3 regions of the Solibacillus sp. FSL H8-0538 genome follow, and region 1 is predicted to be linked to each of the others. Evidence: riboswitches for the same ligand, from Rfam matches in the RefSeq annotation. Region 1 holds a riboswitch; each other region holds the start of a gene.

The links. A riboswitch is a leader RNA that binds a small molecule or an ion and turns the genes downstream of it on or off. The one in region 1 is predicted to bind cobalamin.
Region 2: it holds a riboswitch for cobalamin, as region 1 does, so the genes downstream of both, MHH87_RS02605 (ABC transporter substrate-binding protein) here and MHH87_RS11215 (hypothetical protein) in region 1, are expected to answer to the same signal.
Region 3: it holds a riboswitch for cobalamin, as region 1 does, so the genes downstream of both, MHH87_RS00690 (energy-coupling factor ABC transporter permease) here and MHH87_RS11215 (hypothetical protein) in region 1, are expected to answer to the same signal.

Annotation. Positions count from the first base shown of each region.
Region 1 is NZ_JBBOPI010000001.1:2,350,130-2,356,505, reverse strand. Features, by position in the region: gene MHH87_RS11235 (hypothetical protein) at 1-35, opposite strand, end outside; gene MHH87_RS11230 (metal ABC transporter ATP-binding protein) at 139-885, shown strand; gene MHH87_RS11225 (metal ABC transporter permease) at 902-1,768, shown strand; gene MHH87_RS11220 (Fur family transcriptional regulator) at 1,765-2,175, shown strand; cobalamin riboswitch at 2,296-2,476, shown strand; gene MHH87_RS11215 (hypothetical protein) at 2,704-3,249, shown strand; gene MHH87_RS11210 (ABC transporter substrate-binding protein) at 3,249-4,202, shown strand; gene MHH87_RS11205 (bifunctional adenosylcobinamide kinase/adenosylcobinamide-phosphate guanylyltransferase) at 4,266-4,817, shown strand; gene cobS (adenosylcobinamide-GDP ribazoletransferase) at 4,830-5,603, shown strand; gene MHH87_RS11195 (histidine phosphatase family protein) at 5,576-6,187, shown strand; gene MHH87_RS11190 (bifunctional adenosylcobinamide kinase/adenosylcobinamide-phosphate guanylyltransferase) at 6,127-6,376, shown strand, end outside.
Region 2 is NZ_JBBOPI010000001.1:551,431-557,806, reverse strand. Features, by position in the region: gene MHH87_RS02625 ((Fe-S)-binding protein) at 1-166, opposite strand, end outside; gene MHH87_RS02620 (cob(I)yrinic acid a,c-diamide adenosyltransferase) at 532-1,092, opposite strand; gene MHH87_RS02615 (adenosylcobinamide amidohydrolase) at 1,264-2,724, opposite strand; gene MHH87_RS02610 (FecCD family ABC transporter permease) at 2,727-3,722, opposite strand; gene MHH87_RS02605 (ABC transporter substrate-binding protein) at 3,715-4,665, opposite strand; cobalamin riboswitch at 4,871-5,053, opposite strand; gene MHH87_RS02600 (amino acid ABC transporter ATP-binding protein) at 5,126-5,881, opposite strand; gene MHH87_RS02595 (amino acid ABC transporter permease) at 5,894-6,376, opposite strand, start outside.
Region 3 is NZ_JBBOPI010000001.1:141,828-148,203, reverse strand. Features, by position in the region: gene MHH87_RS00710 (cobalt-precorrin-5B (C(1))-methyltransferase) at 1-281, opposite strand, end outside; gene MHH87_RS00705 (precorrin-8X methylmutase) at 286-945, opposite strand; gene cobK (precorrin-6A reductase) at 957-1,718, opposite strand; gene cobJ (precorrin-3B C(17)-methyltransferase) at 1,730-3,364, opposite strand; cobalamin riboswitch at 3,512-3,690, opposite strand; cobalamin riboswitch at 3,891-4,071, shown strand; gene MHH87_RS00690 (energy-coupling factor ABC transporter permease) at 4,192-4,935, shown strand; gene MHH87_RS00685 (energy-coupling factor ABC transporter substrate-binding protein) at 4,938-5,222, shown strand; gene cbiQ (cobalt ECF transporter T component CbiQ) at 5,229-6,008, shown strand; gene MHH87_RS00675 (energy-coupling factor ABC transporter ATP-binding protein) at 6,020-6,376, shown strand, end outside.

The DNA.
Region 1 (6,376 bases):
GTCTGTAAATTTTCTAACCATTCTAATTTATTCAAATTCGCATCCTTTCAAGTTGATTTCCTTTACAAAGCATTTAAAGTAAACTATACTAACAAATTGTAAATCGTAATGATTTTGAATTGGAAAGAAGAGAAACGAATGAAAAAAACTTTAATTGAACTGAAAAATGTGTCGTTTCAATATGACTATACGCAAGTGTTGAAAAATATCTCATTCCGTGTGGAAGAGGGAGACTTTCTTGCTTTACTTGGCCCGAATGGTTCGGGCAAATCCACATTACTAAAATTAATTTTAGGGTTATTAAAGCCGATGTCAGGTGAAATTCACCTTTTTGAAGAAAATGCGAATATGTTTAAAAACCGTGAATTGATTGGCTATGTGTCGCAAAAATCGAATGCTTTTAACTCCGGCTTCCCAGCAACTGTGGAGGAAGTTGTGAAAAGCGGCCTCACGAAAAAAGTCGGGCTATTTAAACTTATGCCAAAAGACGCCAATGAACGAGTGCATATAGCCTTGCAATCTGTGGGCATGGCGCAATTTGCGAAGCGCAATATTGGTCAGCTATCAGGTGGTCAGCAACAGCGTGTGTTTATTGCACGTGCGCTTGTGGCAGAACCAAAGCTGCTCATATTAGATGAGCCGACTGTTGGGATTGACCATGAAAATGTGCAGGCGTTTTATGATATGCTAGCGCATTTAAATGCGGAACATAATATGACGATGATTATAGTAACACATGATGTAGACACGGTATCAAATCGCATTAGCCATGTTGCTTGTTTAAATCAAACGATTCATTTCCACGGCTATAAAAATGACTTTGACTCGATTTCGCAAAATGAGTTAGATGCTTGGTATGGTCACGCCGTAAGAAAGATTCACTAAAGAGGAGAAGGCAAACATGATTGAAGCAATACTAAACTATGAATTTTTACAAAACGCCTTTTTCTCAGGGCTTATTATTGGAGTGATCGCACCGCTGTTAGGTGTATTTATCGTTGTACGAAGACTGTCGCTTATTGCGGATGCACTATCACATGTGACACTTGCTGGAATTGCCGGGAGTCTGTATTTAAGTCAGTCCGTAACAGCACTTGCGCTACTAAATCCGATATATTTAGGAATTATTGCATCTGTGAGTGGCTCCATTTTAATTGAACGCTTGCGCCGTCTTTATAAGCATTATGAGGAGCTTGCGATTCCAATTATTATGTCGGGCGGAATTGGCCTTAGTGCGATTTTTATTTCGCTTGCGAGTGGTTTTAGTACAGATCTAATGAGTTATCTATTTGGTTCGGTGTCAGCTGTGTCACGCCAAGATTTATGGGTCGTTGTTGCCATTGCTGTTGTCGTAATCATATTTTTATTCTTCTTCTTTAAGGAATTATTTGTGCTATCATTTGATGAAGAATATGCGAAGGCGAGCGGACTTCCAGCAAAATGGATCCATTTATTATTTATGGTTGTTGTTGCACTTGTGATTGCAGCAAGTATGCGGATTGTAGGAATTTTACTTGTGTCTAGTTTAATGACATTACCAGTAGCGGCTGCAATGCGCATTGCGAATGGTTTTAAAGAAGCGATTATTTATGCCATTTTATTCGGAGAGCTATCAGTATTGGTTGGCTTAGTTAGTGCGTTTTATTTAAATTTAGCACCAGGCGGAACAATCGTTGTCACGTCAATTCTCATATTATTAATTGTTATTGTAGCGAAACAAGTGTTGCTTAAATTATCAGCGAAAAAGGAAGGGGAACAAGTACTGTGAATTCAACGCGCGCGTGGGAAATATTAAAGGATAACGGCTATAAAAAAACAGATAAACGAGAGCTCATTTTAGACATGTTTTCGAATACTGAAAAATATTTGACTGCACGTGACTTACTAACAGTATTGAAAAAAGACTTTCCTGGTATGAGCTTTGACACAATTTACCGTAACCTTTCCACATTTGTTGATTTGGGGATTTTAGAAGAAACAGAATTAAATGGTGAGCGTAATTTCCGCATGCATTGTGAATCAGATCACCATCATCATCACTTTATTTGCAGTGATTGTGGGAATGTCAAAGAATTATCCATTTGTCCCATGGAAATGCTAGGCGAGAAATTACCTGGCTACGAAGTTGAGGCACATAAATTCGAAATTTATGGTAAGTGCCCGAATTGTATCTAATTATGAATATGGTATTATAGCTTTCATGTAATAAATAGTATAAAATAAAGCTGAATTTTAAATTTTTTAGGATTTATCTATAAATTCACAAAATACTATGATACATTGTTATTCAAGTGAATAAGTTTGCAGGGGAAAGATGCATTATGCATAAATGGGAATTCGGTGAAAATCCGAAGCTATGTCCGTAACTGTAAGCGCTGATGAACATGAACATATTGCCACTATCAAATGGATGGGAAGGCGTTCATAAGTAAAGTGAAGCGCAAGCCAGGAGACCAATCTTTTTCTGAACGTAACAACGCTCTTCGGAATTAAAGAGAATGTACGGCGATTTAGTAGAGTTTTTTTGACAATCTATTTAGTATGCCATCCATTCTTGGGTGGCTTTTTTTGTGGTTAAGAAAGCCCCATTTTCATGGCCACCTAATAAAAGAATCATCCCGCTTTACTTTTGGATGAGAAGTATCTTTGTAATTTTCCGAAGGCTTTTATTATTCATGGAATTCATTAGGAGGAGCGCTATTTATGAAGAAAGACATCCGATACTCTTGCTATCCGTTTATGCGTGAAAAAATTAGCTTAGTAGATTTTGAAATTCGCACAGATTCACTAACAACACGTATTGGGGCCGTATTACCAACGCTTCTTGATGATGAAACAGCTCAAGTTGTACTGGACGATTTACGTATCATTCATCCAATGGCCTATGATGTTAATGGGTCCGTACGCGGTAAGCTAGCTGTAACAGAGGAGGACTTAAGCTGGTTAAGCGCACGTTATGATTTTTATGTTAGCCATGTGGAAGGCACGATTCAGCAGTTCTTATTACCACAAGGAGTTGAAAGCGCGGCTCGTCTTCATATTTGTCGAAGCGAAGCGAAGAAATCTTACCGCGCCTTACATAAAGTAAGCTTGGAACGTGAAGTACCTGAAATTTTATTTGATTACTTAGGCTTACTAGCAAATGTATTTTTTGTTATGGCAGTGTACATGAACAAGCAGCATGATCACGCAGAAATTCCATTTGAAAGTAAATCGTACCCAACGAAAAAACGAAAAGAGGAACAATAATGAAATTTAAACTGAAATGGTTAGCGCCACTTGCAGCAACACTACTTTTAGTAGCATGCTCAGACGATAAAGAAACGTTAGAACTATCTCCTAAAGAAGGAAAAACGGAAGATGTGGTTGAAGAAGCAGGTCCTTATAAAGTAGTAGATGATCGTGGTGTGGAAGTAACATTTGACGAAGTACCAGAAACAATTGTCTCGCTACAACCTAGTAGTACAGAAATTTTATTCTCACTAGGTGTAGGGGATAAAATCATTGGTGCTACAGAATACGATACTTACCCAGCTGAAGCATTAGAAATCGAGCGTGTGTCTACATCTGTAACAATTGATGCTGAACGTGTTGTAGAATTAAATCCAGACGTAGTAATCGCTTATTCGAATGCTGATGAGGCTCAAATTACCCAGCTTGAAGATGCGGGCTTAAAAGTATTTATGATTCAATCTGCAGCTTCATTTGAGGATGTTTATTCAGATGTTGTGCAATTATCTGAAGTAATGGGCGTTGAAGAAACAGGCGAAAAAGTCATTGCAGATGTTCAAGCACAAATTGCAGCTGTTCAGGAAAAAACAAATACATTAGAAACAAAGAAAAAAGTATATTATGAAGTATCTCCAGCTCCAGACATTTGGACAGCAGGTAGCGAAACATTCCAGCACGAGATTTTAACAGCGGCTGGTGTAGACAACGTATTTGTTGATCAAACAGGTTGGTTAAGTGTTACGGAAGAAGACGTAATAACACGTAGCCCAGAAACAATTCTAACACCCGCTACGTATTTAGACGACGCTGTAGGTGAAATTTTATCACGTGCAGGTTGGGATACAATTCAAGCAGTAACTAATAAAGAAGTTTACTTAGTAGATGGTGATGTGTTATCCCGTCCTGCAACACGTATTGGTGAAGCAGTAGAACTTGTTGCACAAACGGTATATCCAGATTTATTTAAATAACACGAAAAGAGCAAGCTCGGGCCATGAGTTTGCTCTTTTAGTCATTAAAGGTGGTGACGTGAAATGGGAAAGCTAACCTTTATTACTGGAGGGGTACGAAGCGGAAAAAGTGCCTTTGCCGAACGCCTCGTTGAACAGTTAGGGTACCGAAAAGAGTGTATTTATATTGCTACCGGTGTAGCATTTGATCAGGAAATGCAAAAACGGATTGAACGCCATCAACAAGATCGTAATCAAGGACCGCTCAAGTGGCAAACAATCGAAATGCAGACGGAGTTTCCAAAAGTTGTAGAGACATACGCACGTAAAGAAATCGTGCTTTTCGAATGCGTAACGACTTGGTTATCCAACATACTTTACTATACAGAGCAAGCATCTGACCGTCATCGCGCTATCGCAGCGTATATAAACGGCTTTAAGGAGCAACTTACTACTTGGAAGACAAATGGAGTAAATGTCGTTATCGTTTCAAATGAGGTGTTAGACGAACCGCCTTCAGGGTACGAGGAAGTCAATTTATATCGCCAAACTTTAGGGCAATTGCACCAGTGGATTGTTTATAATAGTGATGAGGCGTATGAAGTACAGTTTCAACTCGTACAACAATGGAAGTAAGGTGAAATAAGATTGAAAAATAGTTTAACTGGATTTGTTTTAGCAATCCAATTTTTTACGGCGATTCCCGTTCAGAAGCAGGTTGCTATGAATGCGAGAAGTGTAACATGGATGTATGGTTGGTTGCCTTTTATCGGTTTACTAATGGGAACCGTTCTTGCGTGTTTGGTACTGCTTTTCACAACGGTTGCACCGGTTTCTACGCTATTTTTAGTAATACTACTCGTCGTGGCTACAATAGCATTTACAGGTGGCATTCACTTAGATGGCTGGGTTGATTTAAGTGATGCATATTTTTCGTATGGGGATAAGGAAAAGCGTCTAGAAATTTTAGATGATCCTCGCACGGGTGCATTCGGTGCTATCAGTTTAATGTGTTTACTATTGTTAAAGATAGGCGTCATCTATGAAGCGTTACAGCATGGAAGTACTGCCCTTCTTCCGTATTTCATTTGTATACCTATGCTCGCTCGTATGGCGATTTTACTGTACTTTTTAACAATGAAGCCATCAAAGGAAAAAGGCTTAGCTGCGTATTTTAAGAAGACTGTAGAGCCTGTTTTATTAAAATGGTTGGTGGCTGTTTATGTAATGGGTTTACTAGCAGCTGTTATTTGGTTGCAACTGACAGGATTAGCAGTGTTATTCGTGATAATTGCGATAATTGTAGTAATTTATCGTCACTGGACGACGAAAAATTTTGGTGGCATGAGCGGGGATCTGCTCGGTGCTTTATGTGAAGGGACGGAGCTTGTGTTATGGATGACCGCGTTATTCTTCATTTAATTCGCCACGAAAAAACAGCGGCAAATATAGCCCGTAAATACATTGGCTGGACAGATGAACCAATCGTGACAGAGCAAGTACATATGAATATTCCAGTAGCAACAACTGTCGTTTACGGAAGTGATTTAATGCGTTGTGAGCAAACGGCAGCACTGTATTTTCCATCTGCTAAGTTTAAAGCACATGCGGATTTACGTGAAACGCATTTCGGTGATTTTGAAATGAAGACGTATGAAGAATTAAAAGATAATTTGTCGTATCGTGCATGGATTGATTGCCCAGGAAATAATCCACCTCTAAACGGTGAAAGCTTAGCTGCGTTTCAAGCACGCGTATTAAATGCAGTCAAGGACATTGTGGTTGCTGCTGGACAGTATACATTCGTTGTACACGGAGGGGTTATTCGGATATTACTTGCACAATTTGCGCCAGATGTAACCAATTTTCAGCAAGTAATGGCGAATCACCGAACACTCTATACTTTAGAATGGTCAAACATTAAGGACTTTCAAGGAGGTGCGCGATGCAAGTTATACTCGGAGGCGCTTTTAACGGAAAAAGACAATACGTCAAAACACAATTAAAAGCTATTGCTTCGCATCGGATTTTTACATTTGAAGGAGAACTCCCCGCTGATAAAGCATTTACAAAAGAGCAATTTATCATTATTGGGAGCTTTGAAAAAATAATCGAAACTAGGCTTCACATAGATGAAGACATTGTTGCGGAAAAACTAAGTGCAAAGCTTGTACAGCTTGACCAAGAGACAACTG
Region 2 (6,376 bases), 1.8 Mb from region 1:
TTTCGACGATATCGGCAACACGTTCTTGTATTTTCGAATCGAATTCTTCTTTTCTTCCCAGCATAACGAATTCATATCGTGTTTTTAGTAAGTATACAAATAACCCCCCGCCGTACAGTAATACTGCAATGAAAAACACCCAGTTCACAATTAGTAGTGTACTCATCTTTTCTCCCCCTTTGGAAACGTCAATTCTTGCAATTCTCTTTGAATGAACTCTGTTTCTCTGCATTCATTGCAAGTGAATATAAACATCCTATAAATAAGCTATCTTTCCATATTAATATATATTGTAAATATGAATGAGCATTCAGTCAACAGTATTTATTGTTAATTCAGAAAATTTTAACTTGCAACAGCGCTTTCTTATATATCGCTATATAAAATTTTCAGATAAAAATAGCCCGTTCCAAAAAAGGTGAGATGAATTCCTTTATTATGTTGTTATTAAAGTAATAGTTTTTTACCCATTAGAAAGGGCTAGGTAAAAGTGAACATCACTTCTGCCTAGCCCTTTGTTATTGTGGAAGCTTATTTAAATACATTTGCACTGCGTTCATATTCTACATCTGCAACTTTCAAGCGGAAATTTACTACGCGTGCTGCAGCGAATAAATAATCCGATAAACGATTTAAATATTTTTGTACTACTACTGGTAAATCCTCTTCAGACTTCATTAAAGTTACCGTTTTACGTTCTGCACGGCGCGCAATTGTACGGGCGATATGCAATGTTGCAGCAGCAGGTGACCCGCCAGGTAAAATGAATTTTTGCAGGGGTGGTGCCTCATCTGACAGCACATCAATACGCTGCTCAAGTACGTCAATCGGCGCTTCCGTTAATTTGTATTTGCGTTCCTTCATCACATTGGCTAAATCGCCGCCGCCATCAAATAATTCATGTTGAATCGTCACTAAATCTTTTATTACGTCTGCAAAAATAGTTTGGTCTAACTCAGTAATTGCCTTGCCAATAAATGAATTTAATTCATCAATTGTCCCGTAAGCCTCTACTCGTAAATGGTCTTTGTCTACACGTCCACCAATAATGCTCGTTTTTCCCGTATCGCCCGTTTTCGTATAAAGTTTCATGTACATCATCCTTTTCTATCTATTTTTTAGGCTCTACACCAAAATCTGTACGTGATAGCACATTCCACTCCAGGCGGACGCTTTCCGTTCCATGTGCTAATAAAGTAGTACACTTTCTTTTCTAGTAAAGCACATGATTTGGTAAAGACCAATTTTTTAAATCAGTTATATTTATTTATTCGCCTTATAATTTTGTATTGCCTGTACCGTCGTTTCAAAAACACCTCGGCCGATTAACTTTCCAATTTCAGTAATAGGACCTGCATATGGCATTTCCTCACCACTTTGCGTTGCTGCAACGAGTAAACTATCCGTCGCTGTTCCGGTTGCAATTGTGCCAGTATGGGGATCTTGAATCTTTTCCTGTAAAAGCGCCTTTGTTTTCGCTTCGGTGGCAGTAATCATCGCCTGGAAAAACGCTTCATCGGACAGTTTCCCATTTATGATCACCCACGTATTAATCGTACCAATATAAGCTTCATCATTGCGCTCAAACGTCCGAGTCACATCCACTCCGTTGCCAACGCCAGCTGTTACCATAACAACAATCTCACAGCTATGCCCTTTAAATGTTCCAAGAGCAACAGTCTCTGTTGAAACAGCTGTCATCATTACAACTGTATTCGTCGGTGCAAAATTGCGTGCCTTTAAAAAGTCTAATGTCTCCTCTTTAACATGCTCAATATTATAGTATGGTGAAATGGAACGATTTATAATATTTTCATACCAGCCCATGCCTGCATTATGTACAGCTGACGATACAACCTTTAAAGGTGCGTCGGCAAGTAATTGAATATAATCTTTGGTTATAATAAAGTCTTCTTTTGTAATATGAGCGAATTTTCGCTGCTGCTCACTCGCTGGGAGTATTGTAATTTGAGGCTTTGGCATTTCCGGATGTGGATATGTAGCAACACGTGCATCATATACGGAGGCAATTTGTTCCTGCAAAATCACTTCATGTGGCATGCCGAACGCCTTCACTTGCCCATTTTCCATTAACAAAAGCTCATCACAGTACAGAGAAGCTAAATTTATGTCGTGAAATATAGACACGACCGTTAAGCCACATTCTACTACTTCTTTACGAATCATATCGAGAATTTGCTTTTGATGGGCAATATCTAAATGATTCGTTGGCTCATCTAATAATAATATAGAGGAATTTTGCGCTAGCGCCTGTGCAATAAACACGCGCTGCTGCTCGCCTCCCGACAAAAACTCTAAAAACGTATGTTCATATTTTGTTACACCCGTTTGTTCCATTGCCGTTTGTACAGCCTGCTCATCCTGTTCGGACCACGTTGAGAAAAAGCCTGTTTGATGAGGATAACGCCCAAGAGATACCGCGTCACGTACAGAGTTTGAAAATGTATTCGCATGGAGCTGTGGTAAAACTGCCATCTTCTTCGCAAGCTGCTTTACTGAATAGCTTTGCATTTCTTGCCCATCAATGAAGACATTGCCTGTCGTTGGTGTAATAATGCCACTCACAATTTTTAGTAGCGTTGATTTCCCACTACCATTTGGCCCTAATATACCGAGCACTTTCCCTTTTCCGACTTCAAACGAAACATTGTGTATGATTGGGGTTGAGCTATAGCCACCTGAAATATTTTGTACCTTTAGCAATGTTAGCCCCCCTTTGTACGCTGTTTAAAAAAGATATAAGCAAATACGGGAGCCCCGATAAATGCTGTAATAACACCAATTGGTAACTCAGTTGGTGCAATAATTGTACGTGATACTAAATCACAAATGACGAGTAAACTCGCTCCATTGAGTAACGACAGCAGTAATAAATGTCGATGATCCGCACCACAAATCATACGTACCATATGAGGAACAACTAAGCCGACGAAGCCGATTGTTCCCGATACAGCAACGGAAGCTCCTGTCAGCATCGAGCCACCTGCTAAGATCATATATTTACTCCGTTTAACGTTAACACCTAAATACTGTGCACGTTCCTCACCGTAAACCATCGCATTTAATTCACGACGATTAAACCAAATAATAATCGTCCCAATAATGACGAACGGTAAAATCATTTTCACATATGGCCAGCCGCGCATCGACACGCTTCCAAGTAACCAGCCTATAATTTCCCGCAGTTGCTCACCTGTTAATGCGACCATGAGCGAAATACACGACCCTAAAAATGAACTAAAAATGATCCCCGTTAAAATTAGCGTTTCCATTTTCATCGTACGATCCACTACACGCGCAAAGCTCATCACACAAACAATCGTTAAAACAGCTCCAATCATGCTGAAAACTGGTAAAGTAAAGGTGCCTAAAATCGGTATTGAAATACCAAAAAAGATTGTTGTGACCGCTCCAACTGATGCACCTGATGAAATCCCTAATGTATATGGATCAGCGAGTGGGTTTTTTAATAATCCTTGGAATGCTGCTCCTGCAATCGCAAGTGATGCGCCGACTAATACGGATAGTACGACTCGCGGCATACGGATTTTCCATAAAATACTGTAGGCAACCGGATCTGTTTCCTTATCCCATAACGTTGAGAGCGGAACATCAACCGACCCAAATGAAATTCCAAACCAGATGCTCATCAGCAATACAGCAAGGGAGCAACTATACGAGATGAAATACTTTTTATTCACCGAAAGCCTCTGGGTAAACTGCCTTCGCAATCGATTCGACACCTTCAGCTAAACGTGGACCTTGTCTGCTTGTTGTATCACCATCAACTAATATAACCTTCCCGTTTTTTACCGCATCCATTATCGCATAGGCTTCATTTGTGTTAATTGATTCAATATCATTTTCATATGTCACAATAATTGTATTTGGGTTACTTGCAACAAATTGCTCTGAGCTATACATCGGCCAACCGTCTGTCTCCACTGCATTTTTAACACCGATTATTTGTAGCATTTCATCGATAAACGTACCTGTACCCGCCGCATAAATATCCGGGTCTGTCCCTACTACAACAAACACTGATTTAGCTTCTAGCCCAGCTACCTTCTCTTCAATATTTGTCAGCTTTGTTTTAATATCCGCAATAATTTTTGTCGCTTCCTGTGACTTACCTGTTAATAAACCGATTTGCTCAATCGTTTCATATGTTTCATCAAAATCAACAGCATCTTTCACTACAAATACTTTTACACCTGCTGCTTCAAGCTGTGCAATCCCTTCACCCATTACATATAAACCTGATTCATGCGCGAACACGATGTCTGGTTGCAATGCAATAATTTGCTCTAAATTAAATTCTATACCACCAACGCGCTCTTTCTCTGTAACTGCCTCTGGAAAATTATCATAGTCATTCACACCAATAATTTGTTCATCTAATCCTAAACTAAATAAAATTTCTGTATTCGACGGGATTAACGAAATAATTTTCTTTGGTGCTTGTTCAATCGTTATGTCGGTCCCTTGTGCATCAGTTACAGTTACTGGGAATGCTTGCGCTACATCTTCTATTTCAGATGTTTCTTCAACTTGCAAGGAATCTTCTGCTGTATCACCGCTACATCCAACTAACATCAATACCGCTAATATTGCGCTTAACCCTAATTGCCAAAACTTCTTCATCGTAATTCCTCCTAATTTTTGCCGCAATAGAATGACCACATCTCACTCCAAAATAAGACGAGATGGTGTCTTTTGTTATATGGTTAAAAAAAGTCATACTTACTTAACCACAAAAAAAAGCCTCTCCATGGACAGAGAGACTGAGACTAGCTAATAATCGCGCAAAAAAACACTGTTAAAAGCCATCTTCCTATCCGCGTAGGTCCAACTGGTGTACGTAAAGGCAGGTCTCCTGGCTTATGCATCAAGCATTTACTGCGCCTTCCCTTTACAGTGGCATTGTACAGTAAACTAGCATTTACAGTGGCGGGACCGCATCGGAATTGCACCGACTTCCCTTTTACTTCCTACCACCGCAGCGGCAAGAACCTTTACTTTGATTATCCAATTATGTAACAGTATTTATTATAGCGGAAATCAGAAAAAAGTGTACGTATAATCCGCAAGAGTTTTCTGACAATTAAATTTGGTAATCAAATTCTTCTGGTAAAACACGTCGTAGGAATTGTTTTGTACGATCTTCTTTCGGCTTCACAAAAATTTCATGTGGTGAGCCTTCTTCTATTATGTTCCCGCCATCCATAAAGATGATGCGATTTGCTACATCACGCGCAAAGGACATTTCATGCGTCACGACTAGCATTGTCGTTCCTTCTTTGGCAATATCCTTCATGACACCTAACACTTCCCCAACAAGCTCCGGATCCAACGCCGATGTTGGTTCATCAAATAAAATAATGTCAGGATTCAACGCAACTGCGCGCGCAATCCCAACACGTTGCTGCTGCCCACCTGAAAGCTGACTTGGATACGAATCGTATTTTTCCGAAAGTCCTACTTTATTTAATGCTTCACGCGAAATTTTATACGCCTCTTCTTTGTTCATGCCGCGTCCAATAATTAGCCCTTCTGCCACATTATCAAGTGCGGTTTTATTATTAAATAAATTATAGTTTTGGAATACGAAAGCGGTTTTTTTGCGAATCGCAAGCACATCTTTCTTGGACGCATCATTCAAATTGACGTGAATCTCACCGAAATTTGCTGTTCCTTCATCTGCGCGTTCTAAAAAGTTGATGCAGCGGAGAAGCGTTGTTTTGCCTGAACCACTCGGCCCTAAAATCACGACGACATCTCCTTGATCAATCGTTAAATCTACACCCTTTAAAATTTCGTTTTTCCCAAATGATTTATGGATGTTTTTAATTTCTAACATTTGACTTCCTCCTTATGCACCTACATATTTATAACGACTCAAACGTTTTTCGTACCACTTAAATAAATATTCAACCGTCATACACACAATTAAGTACACAATAAAAATATCAATATATGCCTCTAAATAATTGTAACCAAAGTTTGCCGCTACTTTTGCTTTCAATGTGATTTCCTGCAATGAAATCGCGTATCCAAGTGACGTCGCTTTGATTAAATTTATTGTCGCTGTACATAAATTCGGCATCGCAGCTACGAGTGCTTGAGGGATAATGATGCGGCGGTACGCTTGTGGTGTCGTTAAACCAACAGAATGCGCCGCCTCTAGCTGGCCTTTATGTACCGTTTGTAAGGCAGAACGGAATACTTCGATTAAGACCGCTGCTGTATTGAACGAGAAAATAATAAACGCATACCAAAGCGGATTAATATCATAAATCGCATAGTCAATATTATATTTCTTGAAAATGCCATCTAAAATTAACGGTATACTTGC
Region 3 (6,376 bases), 2.2 Mb from region 1:
TGTTCAACAAGACGGACTGTGCTTAAAATGCGCGCTTTATGTGTAGCATCCGGATCGTCACCAGCATCCTTAATCGTTTCGCACGTCACAGCGTTCGCTTCAAATACACAAGACTCAATCGTAAACGTAGCATCTCGACCAACCGGTAAATGAATCGTCGCTGTTTCTTGCTCTTCTGTTGTTAGTAAAGCAGTTAATGCGGCCTTTGTTACCGCTGTTGCACAAGCGCCCGTTGTATAGCCATGTCGCATTTCCTTTGGATCTCTTTCTGGCTTGCGCATATGCTTATTTTTTCGCTCGTTCGTCAGCTAAAAGGGAAATCGCATTTAATGCGGCAACCGTTACCGTACTGCCGCCTTTACGCCCAACATTTGTAATGAACGGAATCCCTTCTAGTTTAGCTAACTCTTCTTTTGACTCTGCTGCGGATACGAAACCAACTGGCATACCAATAATTAAATCTGGTTTTGCTTCCCCGTTTTTAATTAAGCGAATAAGTTCCAATAAAGCGGTTGGTGCATTTCCAATTGCATATATGCCACCTTCTTGCAGACGTACTGCTTTTTGCATAGAAATTATTGCACGTGTTGTATTTTGTGCCTTCGCTACCGTCCACACTTCTGGGTCTGCAATATAGCAATGTAAATCCCCGCCATGCTTTTGGAAACGTTTGCGGCCTGAACCACTCTCGATCATTTGTACGTCAGCCACAACATGTCGTCCCGCTAAAATAGATTGTATCCCTGCTTCAATTGCACCCGGTGTAAACAGTACACTACGGCCTAATTCAAAATCTGCAGAAGCATGGATAATACGACGTACAACCATCCACTGCTCATCTGTAAAATGGTGCTCTCCCATTTCTTCTTTAATAATGCTAAAGCTATAATCATAAATTTTGTCTGGGTCTACCGTTAATGGTGTAAAGTCTGTATTAAAATTCATGTATATTCCTCCTAAAATAGTTGTTGAATTGCTTGCTCAATTTCTTCAAACGCTACAAATTGCTGCCCGTAACGAATATTCGGGCGCTGAATCACAATTGTTTCAATGCCGCAATCAAGTGCAGCCTCAATTTTTTCATCTACTGAACCTACTTTTCCGCTTGCCTTCGTAATCATCAATGTGACACCATACTGCTTGTATAGTGCTTCATTTAGTTCCTGCGAAAAAGGACCCTGTATTGCCACAATATCGCGTTGCATGACACCAAGCGCTTGGCATTTCTCCATATTTTCAAGATTCGGTAGCATGCGTGCAATAACGCGTATGCCTTCTTGCTGCAGTAGAACACTCGTAAACGTTGCGAGCGTTTTACTACCGGTAGTCAGCATAATCGTGCCACCTTTTTGCAACGCAAGATTTGCAGCTGCCTCATAGCTATCCACTTCTGTAATAAGTGGATGTACATGTTTCTGTTGCTGACGCTCATAACGAATATAGGGAATGCCTACTTCTTTTGCAGCTACCATTGCTTGCTTCGATGCTTCCTCCGCAAATGGGTGACTCGCATCTACAATGCACTTGCAACCGATACTTATTGCTAGCTCCTGCATTTCCTCTGCGGATAAGCGACCAATTCGATGCGCAATACCCGCTTCTTGCAAGCTCGTTGCTGCTGATTCTGTTACGACTGTTGCGAGTAACTCGTACCCTTTACTTTGTAATTGAACCGCTAATGCACGCGCATCACTCGTGCCCGCTAAAAATAAAATCATGAAAGCTCCTCCTAATCACCACACGGGGCCGGCTCGACTTTAATTTTTGTCATCATATCTTGATAGTCGAAGTTCAAAATCTTTTTCACACGCTTGAAGTATTTGAACAATCTTTCATTTGGATGTGCGTTTGCTTTATATTCATTAATAATTTCTGTTATTAGGGATACAAGCTGCTCCGGCTCTAATCCTTCTACAACCGGCTGTGCTGCATGCGCTGTCCGTCCAACGGGCTTCGCGCCAAGAAAAATATCAAATTTACTTTTTCGATAGACAATTCCAATATCATCAAAAACTGCACGGTAACAAGCCATACCACAACCGTTGAAGCCAATATGTAATTGCTTAGGTAAATTCAGTCCACCAAGTTGCTCCTGTAGTTGCTCCGCATAAGGAATCGACTCGGCCTTTTCCCCATAACAAAAATCACATGCCTTTATATTCACTACATCGCCAATTGGAGCGACTAAAAATTCAACCTGGCGAAGCGCATCCACAATCGCTTGTGGATCATCCGTTGGAATTTTCAAATGAATTTGATGCTCAGGCGTATATTCCATCGTCCCGTTCTCGCCTACAATGTCTGCGAGTGTACGCATTTGCTCAGATGTGAAAAATTTATTAGCTACCCCTGGACTAACTGCCACTTCAAAAATGGATTCAATGCTTTGTTGAATATACGTTTTAGACGACGTTATGGGCTTTTTTGTCACAAGTGAAAGTGCTAGTGATGCCATCTCAAGCGATGATTTCTTTGGCTTTTTTATTTTTTGCACGGAAATTTGCTCATATCCACTCGCGGCTTCCCCCGTTTCCTGATCCATTGCCCATGGTTCCGCTTCTTTTTTCAAGCGTTGATGTGGACGAAGGGGTTGCTTTTCTTCACCAAGTGTATATTTACGTTGATAGCCACGTGGTGTAATCATCTTATTATCGTAGAAAAATGTGGATGAATTCCCAACAACAACTGTCGTTAACATCCCAATATCATGATTTAACATTTCTGCAAGCGTCGTCATTACAATTTCTTGACGCTCTCGGTAGGCACTTTTCACTAGCCCGACTGGTGTTGCAGGCGAACGATATTCCAATAAAATTCGCTGTGCTTCAACAATTTGGCGTGTACGTCGACCGCTTTTCGGATTATAAAAAGCAATCACAAAATCCGCCATTGCCGCCGCTTCAATACGTTTCTCAATAATTTTCCACGGTGTTAAATGGTCGCTTAAGCTGATCGTACAAGAGTCATGCATAACTGGTGCGCCGAGTAAGCTTGCACAAGAGTTAATCGCTGAAATTCCTGGTACTACTTCTACCGCGATGCCATCCTTCTCCGTCCAACCAAGCTCAATAAGTACTTCATACACAAGCCCTGCCATTCCATAAACGCCGGCATCGCCACTTGAAATAACCGACACAATATTTCCTGCCTCCGCCTGCCTTACTGCTTCTTGTGCACGCGATACTTCCTCTGTCATCCCTGTACTAACAATCGATTTAGCGGTAACAAGATGCTCTATTAATTCCACGTACGTTTTATAACCAATAATAAAATCACTTTGCTTTAACGCATCTACTGCTCGTTTCGTAATATGCTCATAGTCTCCAGGTCCAAAACCGACTACGAAAATTTTCCCCTTTTGCACTGTTGTTCCCCCTAAAAATACGCAATAAAAAAGCCTTTACTCTCAAAAAGAGAGTAAAGGCTTGCAGCTCATTTATTAAAAAAAGCACTACAAAAACAGTAGTACATGATCGTATACTACTTTGCCTAAATTTCTCCCTCCGAAAAATTTTCACAACATTACTAAGCAGGTTTCCTGACTTAAGCTTCACCTTACTCTCACACCTTCCCAAATACATGGTGGTCTCATGATTTCATCAGCTATTACAGTAGCGGGGGCTGTACTAGAATTCTACTAGTTTCCCTTTTACCTCGAATTTTTCGAGCACTTAATAATTTCGCTATATTATATTTTTATTGTTTTCTGAATTTAATGCTTATTTTAAAATACCACAACTATTCATTAATAAAAAGATTTTATTTCCGTATGCAGTACAATTTAATTCTTTGTTTTACGTGCTAAAATTACAAATACATAGAAATCTCAATGTTCTAAAAAATATAATAGCCAAATTTTTTTTATGGTGGTACACTAATTGCCGAAGATGACAATTGAATCGTTTTTTGGTGCTAATGTAACTTAGCTTAAAAGGGAAGTACGGTGCAAATCCGTCGCGGTCCCGCCACTGTTAATCGGAGCAACTCACAAAATACCACTGTTTTTAAAACGGGAAGGTGTGAGGCGTGTTGATGATGAGCCAGGAGACCTGCCAACAGACTTACGAACATTTCAACCTACGAGGATAGGTGTGGAAAAAAGGCTATTTTAAGCTTTTTTCTCATGCACTTTCCCTCCACAGCGAAAGTGCTTTTTTGCGCACTTTTTGTCGTCAAAAAAGGAGGAAGCACATGAAAAACCAATTTTGGAAACTGAGTTATTTTTCAATTGCACTACTATTTATTCCTAAACAAGCATACGCAATGCACATTATGGAAGGATTCTTGCCGTTACAATGGGCCATTTTTTGGTCATTAATTTCGCTACCTTTCTTTATTTTAGGTCTACGTTCTATTCGAAAAACAATCACAGAACATCCTGAAACAAAAATGTTGCTTGGATTATCCGGCGCATTTGCATTCGTCTTGTCTGCATTAAAAATCCCTTCTGTTACAGGGAGCTGTTCACATCCAACTGGGGTTGGCTTAGGAACGATGCTATTCGGCCCACTTGCGATGAGCGTCATCGGATCAATCGTATTACTATTCCAATCATTACTATTAGCGCATGGTGGTTTAACTACTTTAGGTGCCAATGTTTTCTCAATGGCCATTGCGGGTCCAATGATTGTATATGGTGTCTATAAATTAGCAAGTAAATTAGGCTTTTCATTCTCTATCGCCATATTTTTAGCTGCAATGTTAGGTGATCTTGGTACATATGTTGTAACTTCATTCCAGCTAGCACTAGCATTCCCATCAGAAGTAGGCGGTTTTTGGCAATCATTTACGAAATTTAGTGGTATTTTCGCATTAACACAAATTCCTTTAGCTGTGAGCGAAGGTTTATTAACGGTTATGATTATGAATTTCTTACAAAAATACAATGTACGTGAATTAACGATGTTAAAAATTTTTAAAATAAAGGAGGCTTAAATATGCTAAAGAAAAATTTATTGTTATTAGCGATTGTTGTGTTGTTAGCCATTATTCCTTTGTTTATTCAAAAGGATGCAGAGTTTGGGGGAGCTGACGGGGAGGCAGAGGTAGCAATTACTGAAATTAATACTTCCTATGAACCTTGGTTTGAATCATTTTGGGAACCGCCAAGTGGTGAAATTGAAAGCTTATTATTTGTATTGCAAGCTGCCATTGGGGCTGGATTTATCGGCTACTTTATCGGTCTCATGCGAGGGCGTTACCAAAAGCAAAGAAATGAGTAAATTTGTATGCTGTTAATCGACAAATATGCTTATATTAATCAACTCAGAAATGTACACCCTTTAGAAAAAATGATATTTGCACTTAGTTCACTACTCGTTCTATTACTAGTTAAGCAGCCACTCGTGACAACGTTTATATTTTTTTCCATGAGTGGTATGATCATTTTCGCAGCAAAAATTCCGGTACAGTATTATTGCAAATTATTAGTAACGCCCATTTTTTTTATTACAACGAGCGCCGTTAGTGTTTTATTTTCCTTCACAACGGATATTGGGCAACTGACAACCATCATCTGGTATACCGACATTTTTTATTTTAATATTTTTATTTCTCACTCTAGTTTAGACACTGCCGTACACTTAATCATTACGGCGATTGGTTCTATTAGCTGTTTGTATTTCCTAATATTAACAACATCTATTAATGAGATTTGCACCGTCCTTAGAAAATGCCGTGTTCCCATTTTACTGATTGAACTCATTGAACTTACTTATCAGTTTATTTTTATTTTTTTAAACAGTGCGCACCAAATTTATATTGCTCAAAATGCGCGCCTCGGGTACCATTCGTTGAAAAAATCGTTTCAATCATTGGCGATTTTAGTGACGTCTCTATTTCAAGATGTCCTTTACCGCAGCCATGCTTTATCGATAGCAATCGAGGCACGTTGCGGCAATCAATATGAAGTCCCGATTTATTTCGATGAGCAAAAAATATTGAATCTATACAATTGGCTCTACATGCTTTGTTATGTATTCGTTCTTTTGTACATCGCCACTTTATAGGAGAAAACGACATGAACCAACCTTATTTCTGCTTGCAAAATGTGAGCTATGCGTATCCAGACGGCACAAAAGCCATTCAAAATATTACGATTACCATTCCACAAAATGCGAAAATTGCGGTCGTTGGTAAAAATGGCTCTGGCAAATCGACCTTTTTTCAACTGTTGATGGGACTGATCAAACCAACTTCTGGCCAACTGCTTTTTCAAAACGAAAAAGTACAATATTCAAAAAAAGCATTAAAAGCATTAAGGCAGCAAATTGGCATTGTCTTCCAAAATGCCGACAATCAACTTTTTGCAGGCACTGTAAAGCAGGACATCGCCATTGGACCGAGTAATTTAGGCTGGTCTTACGAAAAAGTAGAA